3 regions of the Proteus sp. GOKU genome follow, and region 2 is predicted to be linked to each of the others. Evidence: riboswitches for the same ligand, from Rfam matches in the RefSeq annotation. Region 2 holds a riboswitch; each other region holds the start of a gene.
What was found. Region 2 has a riboswitch for thiamine pyrophosphate ahead of thiB (thiamine ABC transporter substrate binding subunit). Riboswitches for the same ligand answer to the same signal wherever they lie in the genome.
Positions count from the first base shown of each region.

Region 1: another riboswitch for thiamine pyrophosphate. It lies ahead of thiD (bifunctional hydroxymethylpyrimidine kinase/phosphomethylpyrimidine kinase); the one in region 2 lies ahead of thiB (thiamine ABC transporter substrate binding subunit).
Region 3: another riboswitch for thiamine pyrophosphate. It lies ahead of thiC (phosphomethylpyrimidine synthase ThiC); the one in region 2 lies ahead of thiB (thiamine ABC transporter substrate binding subunit).

Region 1 covers NZ_CP034105.1:2,443,980-2,446,254, forward strand. Annotated here, with positions in the region: gene thiD (bifunctional hydroxymethylpyrimidine kinase/phosphomethylpyrimidine kinase) at 126-923, opposite strand; TPP riboswitch at 975-1,063, opposite strand; gene EHE21_RS11385 (hypothetical protein) at 1,228-1,437, shown strand.
Region 2 covers NZ_CP034105.1:3,350,474-3,352,748, reverse strand. Annotated here, with positions in the region: gene thiB (thiamine ABC transporter substrate binding subunit) at 1-769, opposite strand, end outside; TPP riboswitch at 885-982, opposite strand; gene rppH (RNA pyrophosphohydrolase) at 1,095-1,625, shown strand; gene ptsP (phosphoenolpyruvate--protein phosphotransferase) at 1,634-2,275, shown strand, end outside.
Region 3 covers NZ_CP034105.1:3,746,821-3,749,095, forward strand. Annotated here, with positions in the region: gene nudC (NAD(+) diphosphatase) at 1-165, opposite strand, end outside; gene EHE21_RS17115 (HAD family hydrolase) at 311-991, shown strand; TPP riboswitch at 1,036-1,158, shown strand; gene thiC (phosphomethylpyrimidine synthase ThiC) at 1,300-2,275, shown strand, end outside.

The DNA.
Region 1 (2,275 bases), 910 kb from region 2:
CTTAGTTCCTCAATATACAGGCTGTTTATATTGAGGACAGTGTTAATTATCTAGAGAGTTTGATCATAAAAATGAAAATAGAGCCATAAAGACTCTATTTAAGATAAGTGTTGTTGTAAGCCACATTACCACCAGCGATGAAAATGATGTACAGGGCCGAAGCCTTGTCCAACTTCTAAACTATCGGCATGTTCTAATGCTTGCTGTAAATAGGCTTTTGCTTGTTCAACACAAGTTTGCCAATCAGAAACTTGAGGACGAATAGCCGCTAAAGCGGCTGAAAGAGTACATCCTGTACCGTGGGTATTTTTTGTATTAACGCGTTTTGAAGTAAATCGCCACTCGCCATCTTGAGTAAATAACCAATCAGGGCTTTCATTTTCAGTTAAATGTCCCCCTTTCATCAACACCGCTTTGCATCCTTGTTTTAGTAATGCATAACCTTGTTGTTTCATCGTTATTTCATCTTTAGCGACTTCACAACCTAGCAGTGCTGCTGCTTCAGGTAAATTAGGCGTGATCAAATCAACCAAAGGCAAAAGCTGATTAACCATTTTATTAACTGCATCAGGCTGCAATAGCGGATCACCACTTTTTGCAATCATCACAGTATCAAGTACAACAAAAGGAATCGCATATTGCTGAAGTTTATTACAAACCACATCAATAATCGCGGCATTAGAGAGCATACCAATTTTGGCACTATCAATGCGAACATCAGATAAAACAGCATCTAATTGAGCAGCAACAAAATCGGGGGATAAATCATAGACACGACGGACACCACAGGTATTTTGAGCAACAAGTGCTGTCATTACTGTCGTGCCATAAACACCCAGTGCGGAAAATGTTTTCAGATCAGCCTGAATACCTGCACCACCACTAGGATCGGTGCCTGCGATAGACAATGCATTGAATCTCACTGATTAACTCCTCCTTTCACCAGTTACAGAAAAGTCGGGCTCTGTTAATCAGCAGAGTTACCTTGACTTCCCTACGCTGGCATTATCCAGATCAGGTTATACGGGTTCATCTCAGCCATAAGGCGCCCCGAGCCAAAGCCTGTAAATTCAGGCGATAAGGAGTATCGCACGCTCAAGATAAAGATGCTAGTAACCAGCGAGGATCGCTTTGTATATTTTTATCCGTTTTAACGATAATCGATATATTAATTGTCAGAAGAAGTGAATATGATAGAACATTAAATTAAATAACAGAATAAAATCAATGAGTTATAAAGACTATAATATAAATCTTGATAAATTATTAAGAATAAATAGCGCCAATGTTGAAAATACAATTCACTTTTTAAATGAAGGAGTTAACGATATTTCAATAAATTATTTTGAAATTCCAATCGGATACCGTTTAGTTAAATCATTACGTAAAGATCAATACAGACTTATCACCGCAGATAAAGAAAGTGAAACAGCCTAACTTGTTGAACTTAGACTTCGGCAAGATATTGTTTATGGAAAAACAACGTGTACTCAAATAAAAGTTTGGCGTTCCCGTCTTTCTAAACATCGTGATGCAAATAATGATTTTCCACGACCTATAGTCCATCACATCCTAAATGATTATCACATTATGATCACTTTAGAAGACCAACTAGGGATAAATAAACGATTTTGGGACATAATGATTTCATGGGCTTTTAGCAAAAAATATTTTATATCTCTTTCAAATAGAACAAAAGGTATTCATTCACTAACTACGTTAAACTGTTTAGATGAACTTTATGAAAAATGGGAAAATTATTACTGGAGTAAAGATCACGATACCCATCGGCTACTTATCATTAGCCAAGAAAAATTATCTCAATAATAAACAATATATTTCCTGAAAATGTGTGAATAAACATTATTCGCACGTTTTTGCTTTAGGATAATCTGCACAAAAAACCGACATTTCGCTAAACAAAACTTACACCACTTAAACGATTTATAAACCAACACAGAATTTTTCTTTTTTTTATTTAACTCTTTTTATTCGTTACTCTATTATCCTGCTGGAAATTAACCTCTTTTGATAAGCTGATGTTATTGATATTAAATTTATCTCAAATTGATATCAATATTTCAATTAAGTCATAAAAATAGATATTTTATAGATTTTTTCTATTGAAAATGGCTAAGCCTAAATTATATCTTACAGGCCTTACTTATCAGTTATTTATTTAAAATCTAATAAAAACTTAATTTTTTATTAAAAACAATACATTATCATAAAAAAATAACAGCATTTTATATCAGACAAAATTACGTTTATAAGT
Region 2 (2,275 bases):
GCATAAATTGCTGTGCTAATTCAGGTTGTTTGCTCGATTTGAGTTTTGCGGCAACTTCGACTTGTAAGTAGTGTCCTTCATCAAAAATCGCTGCGGCATAGTTATCTTTTTTATCCGCTAGAATGTGATAACCCGGGGATGATGTGTAACTAAGCACAAAATCACCTTCGCCTTTTAAGAATAAGCCATAAGACTCACTCCAACCTTTAGTGACTGTCAGTGTTTTCTCTGACAATTTTTTCCATTCAGTAGCGGTGTTTTCAGGATAAAGCGACTGCATCCATAACATTAAACCTAAACCTGGAGTACTGGTACGAGGATCTTGATAGAGGATCTTCCATTGTTCTTTGCTGTTTAGGAGTTCAGCCATGCTTTTTGGCGGATTTTGGACACGGTTTTTGTCATAAATAAAAGCAAAGTAGCCGTAGTCATAAGGTACAAAGGTATCGTCAGTCCATTTTTCAGGTAAAGTGAGTTTGGATGTATCGATATTACTTGGTGCAAAAAGTCCGGTTTCTTTTGCTGCGTGGATCAAGTTGTTATCTAATCCTAAAATAATATCCGCCTTACTTTTATCACCTTCCATACGTAAGCGATTAAGTAGAGATACACCATCAGACAGAGCAACCAGTTTTAGTTCACAATCACATTGCTGTTCAAACGCTTTTTTTATTGCAGGTCCCGGACCCCAATCTGCGGTAAATGAATCATAAGTGTAAACAGTGAGTGTGGGTTTTTGTGCTAAGGCTTGAGTCGAAAAAGTGCTCATAATGCCCAGTGCGCCGAGCAGGAAAGTAAAGCGAAGCGATTTAGTTAACACGTTTAGTTCCTCAGTAAAAGTCAGGTAGGATCTGAGGAGTGAGGATGGCAAGCCAATGAATATTGCAACATCCTGACTCAAATCCCTACGCCAGTATTAGCTGGATCAGGTTCCACGAGTTTTTCTCAGCCTAGAAATAGAAAGGCACCCCGTTGAGACTTTCCCATTGTAGATAAATACGCGAGCCATGCAAAGTCTGTTGATAGAGGTTTACCGTCTGTGAGTAGTATGAAACAATGAGTTATCTTTCAAATTTGGTTATTGAGGTAGTCTAGTGATCGATGATGATGGCTACCGCCCGAATGTAGGGATTGTAATTTGTAATCGGCAAGGGCAAGTGCTTTGGGCTCGTCGCTATGGGCAACATTCATGGCAGTTTCCTCAAGGAGGAATTAACCCTGGAGAATCGCCAGAGCAGGCAATGTACCGAGAGTTGTTCGAAGAAGTTGGGTTAAGTCGCAAGGATGTCAAAATTCTTGCCTCCACACGTAACTGGTTACGTTACAAGTTACCTAAGCGTTTGGTGCGTTGGGACACAAAACCTGTTTGTATTGGACAAAAACAGCGTTGGTTCCTTTTGCAGTTAACAAGTAATGATAAAGACATCAATGTTCAACAAAGCAAAACGCCAGAATTTGATGGCTGGCGTTGGGTGAGTTATTGGTATCCAGTTCGACAAGTCGTCTCTTTTAAACGCGATGTTTATCGACGTGTAATGAAAGAGTTCGCACCAGTAGTCATGCCGTTGCAAGAACAAGTGTCTTTACCGCGTCCATCGTATGGATATCGGCGTAAAAGGTATTAGATAACACTATGCTGACACGTTTGCGAGAAATTGTAGAAAAAGTGGCTATGGCAGCAGGGCTTCCAGAAGCGCTTGAACTCTTAGTCAAGGAAACGTGTCAGGCAATGCACACGGATGTGTGTTCTATTTATCTTGCCGATAAACAACGTAGTTGTTTTTATCTTATGGCGACCAAAGGGTTAAAAAAACCTAGAGGGCGAGCCGTTAGCCTTTCATTTGATGAAGGCGTTGTTGGTGAAGTGGGTCGTCTTTCAGAACTTATCAACCTCGCTGATGTTCGTGAACATCCTAGTTTTAAATACCTTCCTCAAGTTAAAGAAGACGATCTCCGCGCTTTCCTTGGCGTTCCTATCGTTTATCGTCGCCAACTCCTTGGTGTATTAGTCGTTCAGCAAAAAGAGCGTCGCTTATTTAATGAGAGCGAAGAATCTTTTATGGTGACGCTGGCGACCCAGCTTGGTGCCACATTATCGCAAGTACAAACTAAAGGACTTTTTGGGCAATATCGTCAAAGTCGTATTAAAGCACTTTCAGTTTCTACTGGCGTGGTCATGGCTTATGGCTGGCAAGAAGTTTCTCAACCTATTCTTGAAAATGTTTTTAAAGCCAGTGCCCTTGATATAAAAGCAGAATTAAATCGACTTACGGTG
Region 3 (2,275 bases), 400 kb from region 2:
AACTGTTTCACCTTGCCATTCACCAACAATTTTGGCGTGCTGACCAATGAGATCCCAATCTTTAGCTAAGCCAAACGGAAGTTCACCTTTAGGTAACCATACTCGTCCACCAAGACTGACTGTCCACCAGCCCTTTTCGGAGCCTGTTAATGTATATAAATGCATAACGACCATTCTATCCAAAATAATGATATAGAATAGAGGATACTCTTTTTAGCAAGAACCACTCAATGAATTATGACTATCTTCTATAATTCATTAACATTCTTAAATAGAAATATAAATTTTATTAATAGTAAGAACCGTTATAATGACAGATAAAATAAAAAACAGAATTGCTATTTTTGATCTAGATGAAACACTTTTAGCAGGCGATTCTAGTCGCTTATGGACAAACTATTTGTGGGATAAAAAAATAGTCACAGATCCTCATTTTCTAAAACTAGATGAACAAATGATCGCAGACTATTACGCTGAAAAGCTGGATATAGACCAATATCTATTTCAACATCTGGCATATTTTAAACATCATGATATAAGTAAAATAAATCATTGGGTTAATGACTTCACTGAAACAAAAATTCAGCCTCTACTTTACCCACAAGGAATATCAATAATTACACAATATCGACAGCAAAATATTCCCGTTATAATTATTTCAGCGACAATGTCCTTTCTAGTTCACGCTATTGCAAAACAACTCAATGTGGATGTTTCAATGGGTATTGATATGCAAATTAAGGACAATCATTACACCGGATTTATTGAAGGCATTCCTACATTTCGAGAAGGAAAGGTTGAGCGTTTAAATCAATGGAAAGAAGCCAGTAACATTAACAATATTTATATTTATTTCTATACTGATTCATCTAATGATCTCCCATTATGTTACCAAGCGGATCGCGTTATCGCGGTTAATGCAGATAAAAAATTAACTCAAGTTTCAGATGAAAAAGCGTGGGAACAACAACATTGGGGTTTAAATAAATAACCCATGTCGGACTTGTAGTTTTTAAAATCTTTCATATACTGGACATCTTCTTGTCGGAGTGCCTAGTGTTTATAAGGCTATTATAAACACAGGCTGAGACCGTTAATTCGGGATCCGCGGAACCTGATCGGGTTAATACCCGCGAAGGGAACAAGAGTGATTCGACCTTTTGATAGCTTCATTGCGTATATTTTTTACACACCTATATACACCTATCTGTCGATACTCCCTGCGACCTCCAGACAAGCATTTTTCTCAATATTCACCCGACAGGCGATTAGCCTGCATGATATTTATTAGGAAATGCTATGTCCCAAAATCAAACTATATCCGTTAAAGATATTTCACCAACAAACAACAAACAGCGCCCACGAAAAGAGCAGCGTGATGCAGCTCAAGAGTTTATCAGCACCATTCAAGGTGTTAGTTTCCCAAATTCAAACCGCATTTACCTCGAAGGATCACGTGCTGATATTCAAGTTCCAATGCGTGAGATCCAACTTGATAAAACGCTAGTCGGAGGATCAAAAGATTCCCCTATTTTTGAAGATAATGAACCTGTACCTGTATATGACACATCAGGCCCTTATGGCGATCCGGCTTCTCAACTCGACGTTAATCTTGGATTAAAAAAAATACGACAACCATGGATTGATGAACGCAATGATACTGAAGCACTTTCTCTTTTAAGTTCGGATTTCACTCAACAGCGCCTTTCTGATGCAGGATTAGAGCATCTACGTTTTCCCTTAAAACCAAGCCCTAAAAAAGCGCTAAATGGTAAAAGTGTGACGCAATTGCATTATGCTCGCCAAGGCATTATTACGCCTGAAATGGAGTTTATTGCTATTCGTGAGAATATGGGTCGAGAGAGAATTCGTAGCGAAGTTTTACGTCAACAACATGCAGGGTTCAGCTTCGGTGCGCATCTCCCCGATAATATTACCCCTGAATTTGTACGCCAAGAAGTTGCTGCTGGTCGAGCTATCATTCCTGCCAATATCAATCACCCTGAATCAGAGCCTATGATTATTGGACGAAATTTCTTAGTGAAAGTGAATGCCAATATTGGAAACTCCTCTGTAACCTCCTCCATTGAGGAAGAAGTTGAAAAGCTGATTTGGTCTACACGCTGGGGAGCGGATACCGTAATGGATCTCTCAACAGGTCGTTATATTCATGAAACGCGTGAGTGGATCATTCGTAACAGTCCGGTTCCTATCGGCACAGTTCCAATTTATCAAGCACTCGAGAAAGTTAACGGTATTGCTGAAGATCTCACTT